Crateriforma conspicua: one gene and its partner. The protein of the gene in region 1 interacts with the protein of each later gene in a pairwise test. Links are inferred from orthologs where the notes say so. Each region holds a gene or a part of one and is shown on either strand. Other genes may lie near its edges.

Region 1 (4,975 bases):
GAAAGGGTCTTACCCGAGCTGAGCGGGCCAGAACTTCAGCAACAACTTCGCGAAGTCGCACGCTGCTTCGACGCCGCCGATCGCCCCGCCGATTCGGGACGCTATTTCCAACAGTTGGCCGATCTGGAGGACGATTCGCCGGAAAAGACCGACCTGGAAATGATCGCGCTGGTCCAGTTCGTCCGCAGCGGTCAGCTGGGACGATTTCGACAACGATTGGCCGACCTGAGCCGTTGCACCGGATTGCCCGCCCCCAAGTCGCCCTGGAAATCCAAGCTGGCGGCCTTGTACCGAGCCGCTCGCCTTAGCCTGAGCGGTTTTCAATTCGGTGACCTGCCGCCCCAGGACGCTGCGGCCCCGTCCACCGATGGCCCCGATGAAAGGTCACCGGATCAACGGCCACAGGATGCCACGGGGAACAAGCCGGACACCGAAGACCTACGCTTACGTTGTTCCGTCGAACTCACCCGCCCGCTTTCCATGCTGGACAACGGCTTGGCGACGGAACTGGGCCTGGCGGCGACCGAGGTGGCGTACCGATCGGGCAGCGAAGCCCAGCGGTTGCACATGGCCGTGGGATCCGCCGTTTTTGGTTCCTATCAGCCGGGCCGAATGCGAGCCCGCAGCCGTCAACTGCTGGAAGAAATCCGCCCGCGTTTCGAAGCCTGTCACGACGAAAAATTGTGGGGCGACTTCCATAGCGCCTGGGGATATCACCATTTGCTGCAGTGTGACTGGGCGTCCGCAATCGGCCCGATGCAGCAATCCGCGATCCACTACGAACGATCGGGACAGCGGTGTGGATTCGAACTATTTCATACCAAGTGGGGCATCATCTGGTCGCTGTTGAAGACCGGCGATGTGGAAGCCATGCGGGCGCTGGCCTATCAGATGCGTGACGACGCCAACCGTCGAAATGACCGGTTCGGATGGCTGGTGTCCACCGGTGGGCTTTCACTGGCGGCTTGGCTGGCCGACGACGACATGAACGGCGTTTCGGAAATCCAAAAACTGACCCGTCGATCCATTCATGAACTGGGTCCACAGTGGATCGACGCGTTCGATAGGATCAGCGCGATAGCACGCGACAGCTATCTAGGATTGTGGGATCGTGTCGCCCAGTGTGATTCCGGACCCCAAAATCGCTGGATCCGGCGTCTGGCCAAACGCTTTGAATTGCTGTCGGTCCTGCAGGATGAATTTGTCCTGCGAGGCCTGTTCGAATCCTGGAAGGATCGGAGGGATGACGACGGCCCATCCGCCGGCCAAACCAAGTTGGTCGAACGAAAACTGTCACGCCGCTTGGCAAAGATGGGCCGCCAGCCGTCGGGCTACGCCGGCATGGTGTCGGATCTGTTCCGCGGCAAACTTGCCGCGTGCAGCCAACAACCCAATGCGATCGATATCCTGTCGACTGCGGCCGACCATGCGGATCAATTGAACCTGCTGCCCTATCGCTTGGTGGCCGAGGACTGGATCCGCTTCTGCCACCACAACCAAAAGGGCACGGCACTGGTCAAGCACCTTCGAGACCAAGGCGTCGTTCGCCCGGAAAATTTCAGCCGTCTGTTTGATTGACGGCCGGGCATCGACAGAATTCCGCGGGTGTGGCGCAGCAAAACGCCCGCGCGACCGGTCATCACGCGGGCCTATGTTGGTTTGCTTTGCAGGCAAACGTTGATCGATGTCCCTGGTTTCAATGATCCTGGTTTCAATGCCACCAGATTCAACGGGCTCGCCCCGTCAACACGTGGTGTTGTCCGTGCGGAACGTGACGCAACCGGTGTGCATCATCAGCGCGAAGCCATCAGCACGGGGCCGCTTGGACGCCCCGGCCGATCATCAGCCTTCGACTTCGATGCCCATGCTGCGGGCGGTGCCTTCGATCATCCGTGCGGCATGATCAACGCTGCGTGCGTTCAAGTCGGCCATCTTCTTGGTGGCGATCTCTTCGCACTGAGCACGGGTCACCTTGGCGACCTTGTCCTTATTGGGGACGCCACTGCCCTTGGCGATTCCAGCGGCCTGCTTCAGCAGCGATGCGGCCGGCGGGCTTTTGGTAACGAATTCAAAGCTTCGGTCGTTGTACACGGTCACGATCACGGGGATCGGGGTACCGTTATACTCTTTGGTACGATCGTTGAACTGTTGGACGAACTGTCCCAAGTTCACGCCGAACTTACCCAACGATGTACCGACGGGCGGCGCGGGGGTCGCTTGACCGCCGGGGACTTGGAACTTGGCTTGACCGGTGACTTGTTTGGCCATGTTTGGTTAGCTCTTCGCGTCGTGACTGATGATTGGCTATTTGCGAGTGTAATGGTTGTTTATCGGGGCAAGATTGCGACGATTGCCGGCGGCGGAAACGGCCGCTTCGCACGGGTCATCCCGCGACTTGCCTCAGCTGCTTACAGCGGTTCGACCTGCCAGTGATCCAGTTCCATCGGAACACTGCGTCCGAAAATATTGATGATCACGGTGACGCGACCGTTGGCTTCGTCCACGCCATCGACATCGCCTTCTTGATTCTCGAAGTTGCCTTCCTTGACGCGAACTCGGTCGCCGACCTTGAAGGGAATCGACGTCTTGATGGTCGGTTCTTCTTCGTCTTCCTCGGCCGTACGGTTGATGAATCGTTCAACGTCTTCCGGCTCCATCGGCATCGGCTTGCCGGCGGCGCCGGTGAAATCGCTGATACCGGCGGTCTCACGCACCAAGAACCACGTGTCATCGTTGATGATCATGTGGGCCATGACGTAGCCGGGCAGAAGCTTTCGTTTGGTAATTCGGCGTTTGCCATCGCGGGTGAACGTGGCCACGTCTTCGGTGGGTACGACGATGTCGCCAAAGAACTCTTCCATCCCTTCCATCTTGACGCGTTTTCGCAGCGCGTCGGCAATCGAATCTTCGCGATTGAACGCGACTTTCAAGATGTACCAATCCATCAACGGTTGGACATCACCGATCGGGGATTCGATCTTCTTTTCGGCTTCGGATTTTTGCGGGGGTGGTGCGGCCGGCGGCAATTCGGGCGCGGCAGGTTCCGGCGTTGCGGCATCGGCGACCGGAGCATCAGCCTCCGGCGTCGCCTGGTCCGCGCCGTCGTCTTCGACGCGATCGACCAGATCATTCAGGTCGCGAGGTTGGTCGTCGGACGATTCGTTTGGGGGGACAGACATGCCGGAATAGATTACAGACGGAATTTGATTTCAGAAGACCTGGGTGGGCCCGGGATTGCAAAAGCCCGGTAATTATCAGCTGGTCACGCCCAGAACGTTAAAGAACCACTGCCAAAGCACGTCGAACAAGAACAACGTGGTGGCCAGGAAAAAGATCGTAAAGATGACCACGATCGACGCGCGGATCAGTTCGTCCTTGCTGGGCCAACTGACCTTGTTCATCTCCGCTTCGACGGCGATCAAAAAGTCAGCGAAACGGGGCCAGTTCACCAGGCGAAAACCGAACCACAGGCCGGCAACCAAAACCACCCCCGGGACAACGGTGGGCCAGTAAGACCCGGCCGTCATCATCGACTTCATCGTCGAATTCAATTGCCAGGCTCCCAGCCCGACGATCACCCAGATCGCCAGCGCGGTCGCTTGGCGGACGATCCGTCCTTGCGTGGGCTTGTAAACCGACGCCTGGAACAGTTCGCTGATCAGAGGACTGTTATTGGCTTGGGCGATATCGCGGGACATGCATCCGCTCCCTGGGAAAGCCGTTGCGTAGTGATGTGGCGATGGTGGGTCCGAATCGCCGGACGCGTCCTTGCTGACGACCAAAATCCTTGCTGACGACGAAAATGTTTCGACTTGGCGACGATTCTTGTGTGGCGACGAACGGTCAGGGTTTCGGCACTGGATGACACGAACCGATCGCGTCGTCCATCTTCGTAAATGTGATTGATGCTAGTGGTGGGCTCGCATGCGGGGTGCACCGCACGAACCCTGGTCCCGCATACCGCACGGACGAAAACCGGACCGGAACCATAACCGGACCGACCTTCGCATCGACGGGCTGCAAAAAACGCAGACCGCCAAGTCGGGCGACGGGTGGGCACCGAACGTCTGGAACCGAGGGAACAGACGCCGGCACGTATTAGCAGGGGCGGAGGGACTCGAACTCTCAACCGCTGGTTTTGGAAACCAGTGCTCTAACCAATTGAGCTACACCCCTGGGTGAATCCGATGGAATGCCAGCATTCCGCAGCAGATTCGATCGGCCGGTGGGCCGTTTGTTGGCGACGGTGCGTCCATTACTGGACCAACGCCCGCGTGCAATGCCAGGATTGCGGATCGCAAAAACCTTGAACGCCCATCGGATGTCGGGCGTCCAAGGTTAACCGTTGGATCAAGATTTCGGAAGCGCTACCGGGATCGGCCTTGTCTTCCGACGCCCCGATCTACTCGACGATCTTGGTCACGACACCACTACCGACGGTACGGCCGCCTTCGCGAATCGCGAAGCGTACACCGTCGTCCATGGCGATCGGCTTGTGCAATTCGACGGTGACCTTGACGTTGTCACCGGGCATGCACATTTCGGCGTCGACCAAGTTGGCCGTTCCGGTGACATCGGTCGTACGGAAGTAGAACTGCGGGCGGTAACCGCTGAAGAACGGGGTGTGACGTCCACCTTCGTCCTTGCTCAAGCAATAAACTTCGGCTTCGAACTTGGTGTGCGGGGTGATGCTGCCCGGCTTGGCCAAGACCTGACCACGCTGGATTTCTTCACGCTTCACACCACGCAGCAGGCACCCGACGTTGTCGCCGGCGCGGCCTTCTTCCATTTCCTTGCGGAACATTTCGACGCCGGTGCAGGTCGTCTTGGTGGGCTCTTCGGTCAGACCGATGATGCTGACTTCCTCGCCGACCTTAATTACGCCGCGTTCGATCCGGCCGGTAGCAACCGTACCACGACCTTCGATCGAGAAGACGTCTTCGATGGCCATCAGGAACGGCTTGTCTTCTTCGCG
Region 2 (3,970 bases), 2.6 Mb from region 1 along the record:
CCAGACGACGATGTGTGTGTTGGAAGTCCCGCTGATGTTCGAATCCGACTGGGACGTCGTCTGCGATGCGATCTGGTGTGTCGACGCGCCGTGGTCACGCCGGTGCCGGTGGGCGGAAAAACGTGGATGGACGCCCGATGAATTGCGGCGTCGCCAGGACAAACAGCTGTCGATTCAACAGAAAGCGCGCCGCAGCAATTGGCTGATCCACAACGACGGCACGCTGGACGATTTGCGGAACCGGGTCGCCCGCCGTCTGGCTCAGTGGTCGGGTCGTCCGTCAAACGGTGTGACTTGGCCGATCGAAGTCAGCCGGTGGTTCGATCCGGCGTCCGCGCATTGCCATTTCGTCCGGCCGTAAAGGCGGATCGGGCGTCCGGTGGGACATTTCGCTGGGTCGGTTGGGGAACTTCACCGCATCGCTGTGGGGATCCGCCGACGGAATGGATTCCCTTACCGTCGCGAGTGTGGCAAGCAAACGTTTGCAATGACGAATAATTGCAAACTGCCGGTCCGTCCGCCACGGACTTGCGTTAATCTAAAAGGTCTTACCCCCACACCGCGTCGTCATCGATCGACGCCGGCCTTTTCGCTTTGCCGAACCTACTTTTCTACTTTCCCTGCCCTCCTTATTGCTTTGGCGTGGCTTAGCGCCATTCATCATGTCATCGAATCGGAATTCCCCGCTGGGTGGCCGTCATGGATCTGGCAATCACCACCATGGCGGATCAGATCGTGCGCGCGACGGCCGCAATCATCGAAACGACCGCGCCCGACATCCCGACAAACAAATCGATCGTCGCGTCCGCGAATTGGATGCGGAAAAAGACCCGTTATCGTTGCCGGAAGAAATCGTCAGCGAAGCCACCAAGACGGGCAAACGTGTCGGCATTCCCGATGCCAACGAACCGCACCCACGGACCAACATCGCCGAACTCCAGCGATTGGACATGGACGTGCTGGTCGGCATGGCGTCGGACGACGGTCTGAACGACATCGACGGTTTGTCCAAGCAAGATTTGATCTTTCGCATCCTGAAGGAACGAATGAAGGCCGGCGGGCTGATGTTCGGCGAAGGCACATTGGAAATCTTGCCCGACGGATTCGGCTTTTTGCGCAGCGCCGAATACCACTACGTTTCTTGTCCCGACGACATCTACGTTTCGCCCAGCCAGATCCGTCGCTTCGGATTGCAGACCGGCAGTCACGTTGCCGGCCAAATTCGTCCGCCGAAGGAAAACGAGCGATACTTTGCGTTGCTTCGCATCGAAGCGATCAATCGTCACGATCCGATGCGTCGCAACCAGCACACGTCGTTCGATGATTTGACGCCGTTGCATCCGAATTCTCGGATCATCATGGAAACCGCCGCGGAAGACCTCAGCACTCGCGTGGTCGATATGCTGACGCCGATCGGCTTTGGGCAACGGGGGTTGATCGTCAGCCCGCCACGGGCCGGCAAGACCGTGTTGATGCAACAGATGGCTCGATCGGTGCTGGCCAATTATCCATCGGCTTATGTGTTCGTCTTGTTGATTGACGAACGCCCCGAAGAAGTCACCGACATGGAACGTGAGGTCCGTGGCAGCCAGTGTGAAGTCATCAGCAGCACGTTCGACGAACCGCCACAACGTCACATCCAAGTGGCGCAAATGGTGATCGAAAAAGCCAAACGGATGGTGGAAACCGGTGTCGACGTGGTGATCTTTTTGGATTCCATCACACGACTGGCCCGGGCACACAACAGCGAAGGCGAAACGACCGGCAAGCTGTTGACCGGTGGATTGGATGCCGGCGCGTTGCAAAAGCCGAAAGCGTTTTTTGGTTCGGCACGCAAAGTCGAAGAAGGGGGTTCGCTGACCATTCTGGCCACCGCCCTGGTGGACACCGGCAGTCGTTTGGACGATGTGATCTTTGAAGAATTCAAAGGCACCGGGAACCTGGAAATCGTTTTGGATCGCGCGCTGGTCGACCGTCGCGTTTGGCCGGCCATCGACATCGCCCGCAGCGGGACGCGACGCGAAGAAATGTTGCTGGACGAAAACGAGTACCGACGGATTTCCGCCCTGCGATCACACTTGGCCGATTTATCGCCCGCCGATGCGATGAAACAGTTGATCAGCCAATTGCGGAAAACCCAAAACAACGCCGAATTTTTGATGGGACTGAAGAATGTCGACTGAGATGACGGAGATTCACGGCGGTGATGGCAACTTGCCCGACGGGACGATCGTGATCGTCGCCAGCCGTTACAACGCATCGATTTGTGATGCCTTGGTGACCGGTGCCGTCGAAACGCTACGGGCGGCCGGTTTGGACGATAGCACGATTCGTGTCGTGCGGGTCCCCGGCGCTTGGGAATTGCCGCTGGCGTCCGCCAACGCGGCCGATGATGAATCGGTTCTGGGCGTCGTCGCCCTGGGGGCGGTGATCGAAGGCGAAACCACCCACGACCAACACATCAACCGCGCGGTCAGCGACGCGTTGATGAATCTGGGGCTTCGCACTGGCAAGCCCATCGGATTCGGTTTGCTGACCTGCCGTTCGCTGGAACAAGCGATCAATCGCAGCGGCGGAACCGTCGGCAACAAGGGCGAAGAAGCCGCCGGTGCGGTGATCGAAATGTTGCGTTTGGCTGAAAAAGTAAAAACCGCCGCCGTTTAGTCGCTCGCCGCTTGGACAAGAGGCTGCAAACCGATACGGTGTGCGGCCCGCCGTCACCGAATGAATCGGTCAAAGCTTTGGCAAGCTAGCAGCTTTCCACACCGATCGGTGAACGTGCCCCACTTGATCCGACGTCCTTCCCGCTGAACCAATCCACCTTTCATGTCCACCCGCCGTCGATGTCGTGAAATCGTTCTGCAGTTGTTGTACGAACACGACCTGGGCGGCACGCGAACGCCCGAGGCCGCTCGTGCGTTCATCAAGTCACGGTTGCAGGGCCGAAAGGCGTTGACCGATTTCGCGGATCGGTTGTTGTCCGGGACGCTGAAGCACCGCGACCAGGTTGATCGTCAATTGTCGCGGTTGTCGACCCATTGGACATTGCCGCGGATGCCGGCAACCGACCGCAACGTGTTGCGTTTGGGGGCATACGAAATCCTGTTCGGCGGGACACCGGGTCAGGTCGCTGTCAGCGAAGCGATCTTGTTGGCCAAACGTTACGGGGACCGCAACAGTCCGCGATTTGTCAACGGTGTCTTGGACCGGCTGTACAAAGAACACATCGGCCAAGTCAAACCGGCCGTTGCACCGGAGACCGCCGGGGATCAGGCGGTTGACGGTCGGGCCGATCAGGGACCGTCGGCTAGTCCTGGTCTCTCAGATTCCGCCAAGCTTCCATGATCAGCTTGCCACTGGCAAGGAACGCATCCAAAACGGCGGGATCGAAATGTTCACCGCGTCCTTCTTCCAAGATCTTGATGCTTTCCACCGGCGTCAGGGCGTCTTTATAGCTGCGTTTGCTGGTCAACGCGTCAAACACGTCGGCCACCGCCACGATGCGGCCTTCGATCGGGATATCTTCGCCGCGTAATCCGTAGGGGTACCCACGTCCGTTCCATTTTTCGTGGTGCGTCGCGGCGATCACTGATGCCAAATCCAGAACCGGTGATGTGGTTCCGCCGGACATCGCGTGCTGGATGGTGGCGGCTTCACTGGACCCGTCGTGTTCGATCGGTTTGATGATCTGAACACCGATTTGGCAGTGCGTCTTGATCACATCGTATTCTTCGTCGGTCAGCTTGCCGGGCTTGTTCAGGATCGTGTCGGAGATCCCGATCTTGCCCAAGTCGTGAAGCTGTGCCGCCAATTCCAAATCACGAAGCTGGTCTTCGGTAAAGCCCAAGGCTTTGGCAATGATGGCACTGTATCGCCCCACCCGCATCACGTGACGGCCGGTCATGTCGTCGCGGTATTCGGCGGCACGGGCCAGACACTGGATCGCTTCCAATCGTGATCGTTCCAAATC

What was found.
Region 2: the proteins of nusG (region 1) and rho interact in binary tests that used the Escherichia coli proteins (3 or more experiments, as listed by UniProt). The link is inferred for Crateriforma conspicua from one-to-one orthologs.

What each region holds. Positions count from the first base shown.
Region 1 is NZ_CP036319.1:1,636,529-1,641,503, reverse strand. What follows is about bases 1,295-4,173. They hold nusG (transcription termination/antitermination protein NusG), read right to left. Parts: upstream 3,180-4,173; coding sequence 2,409-3,179; downstream 1,295-2,408. Other genes in these bases: secE (preprotein translocase subunit SecE), read right to left, coding at 3,255-3,698; rplK (50S ribosomal protein L11), read right to left, coding at 1,843-2,268; Mal65_RS06040 (serine/threonine-protein kinase), read left to right, coding at 1,295-1,578. Outside these bases: more of Mal65_RS06040, read left to right, coding at 1-1,294; tuf (elongation factor Tu), read right to left, coding at 4,403-4,975. UniProt on the Escherichia coli protein: Part of the processive rRNA transcription and antitermination complex (rrnTAC). The complex forms an RNA-chaperone ring around the RNA exit tunnel of RNA polymerase (RNAP).
Region 2 is NZ_CP036319.1:4,245,595-4,249,564, reverse strand. The notes cover bases 1-2,922. They hold rho (transcription termination factor Rho), read left to right. Parts: upstream 1-662; coding sequence 663-2,183; downstream 2,184-2,922. Other genes in these bases: ribH (6,7-dimethyl-8-ribityllumazine synthase), read left to right, coding at 2,185-2,664; coaE (dephospho-CoA kinase), read left to right, coding at 1-361. Also shown: Mal65_RS15430 (HD domain-containing phosphohydrolase), read right to left, coding at 3,308-3,970. UniProt on the Escherichia coli protein: Facilitates transcription termination by a mechanism that involves Rho binding to the nascent RNA, activation of Rho's RNA-dependent ATPase activity, and release of the mRNA from the DNA template.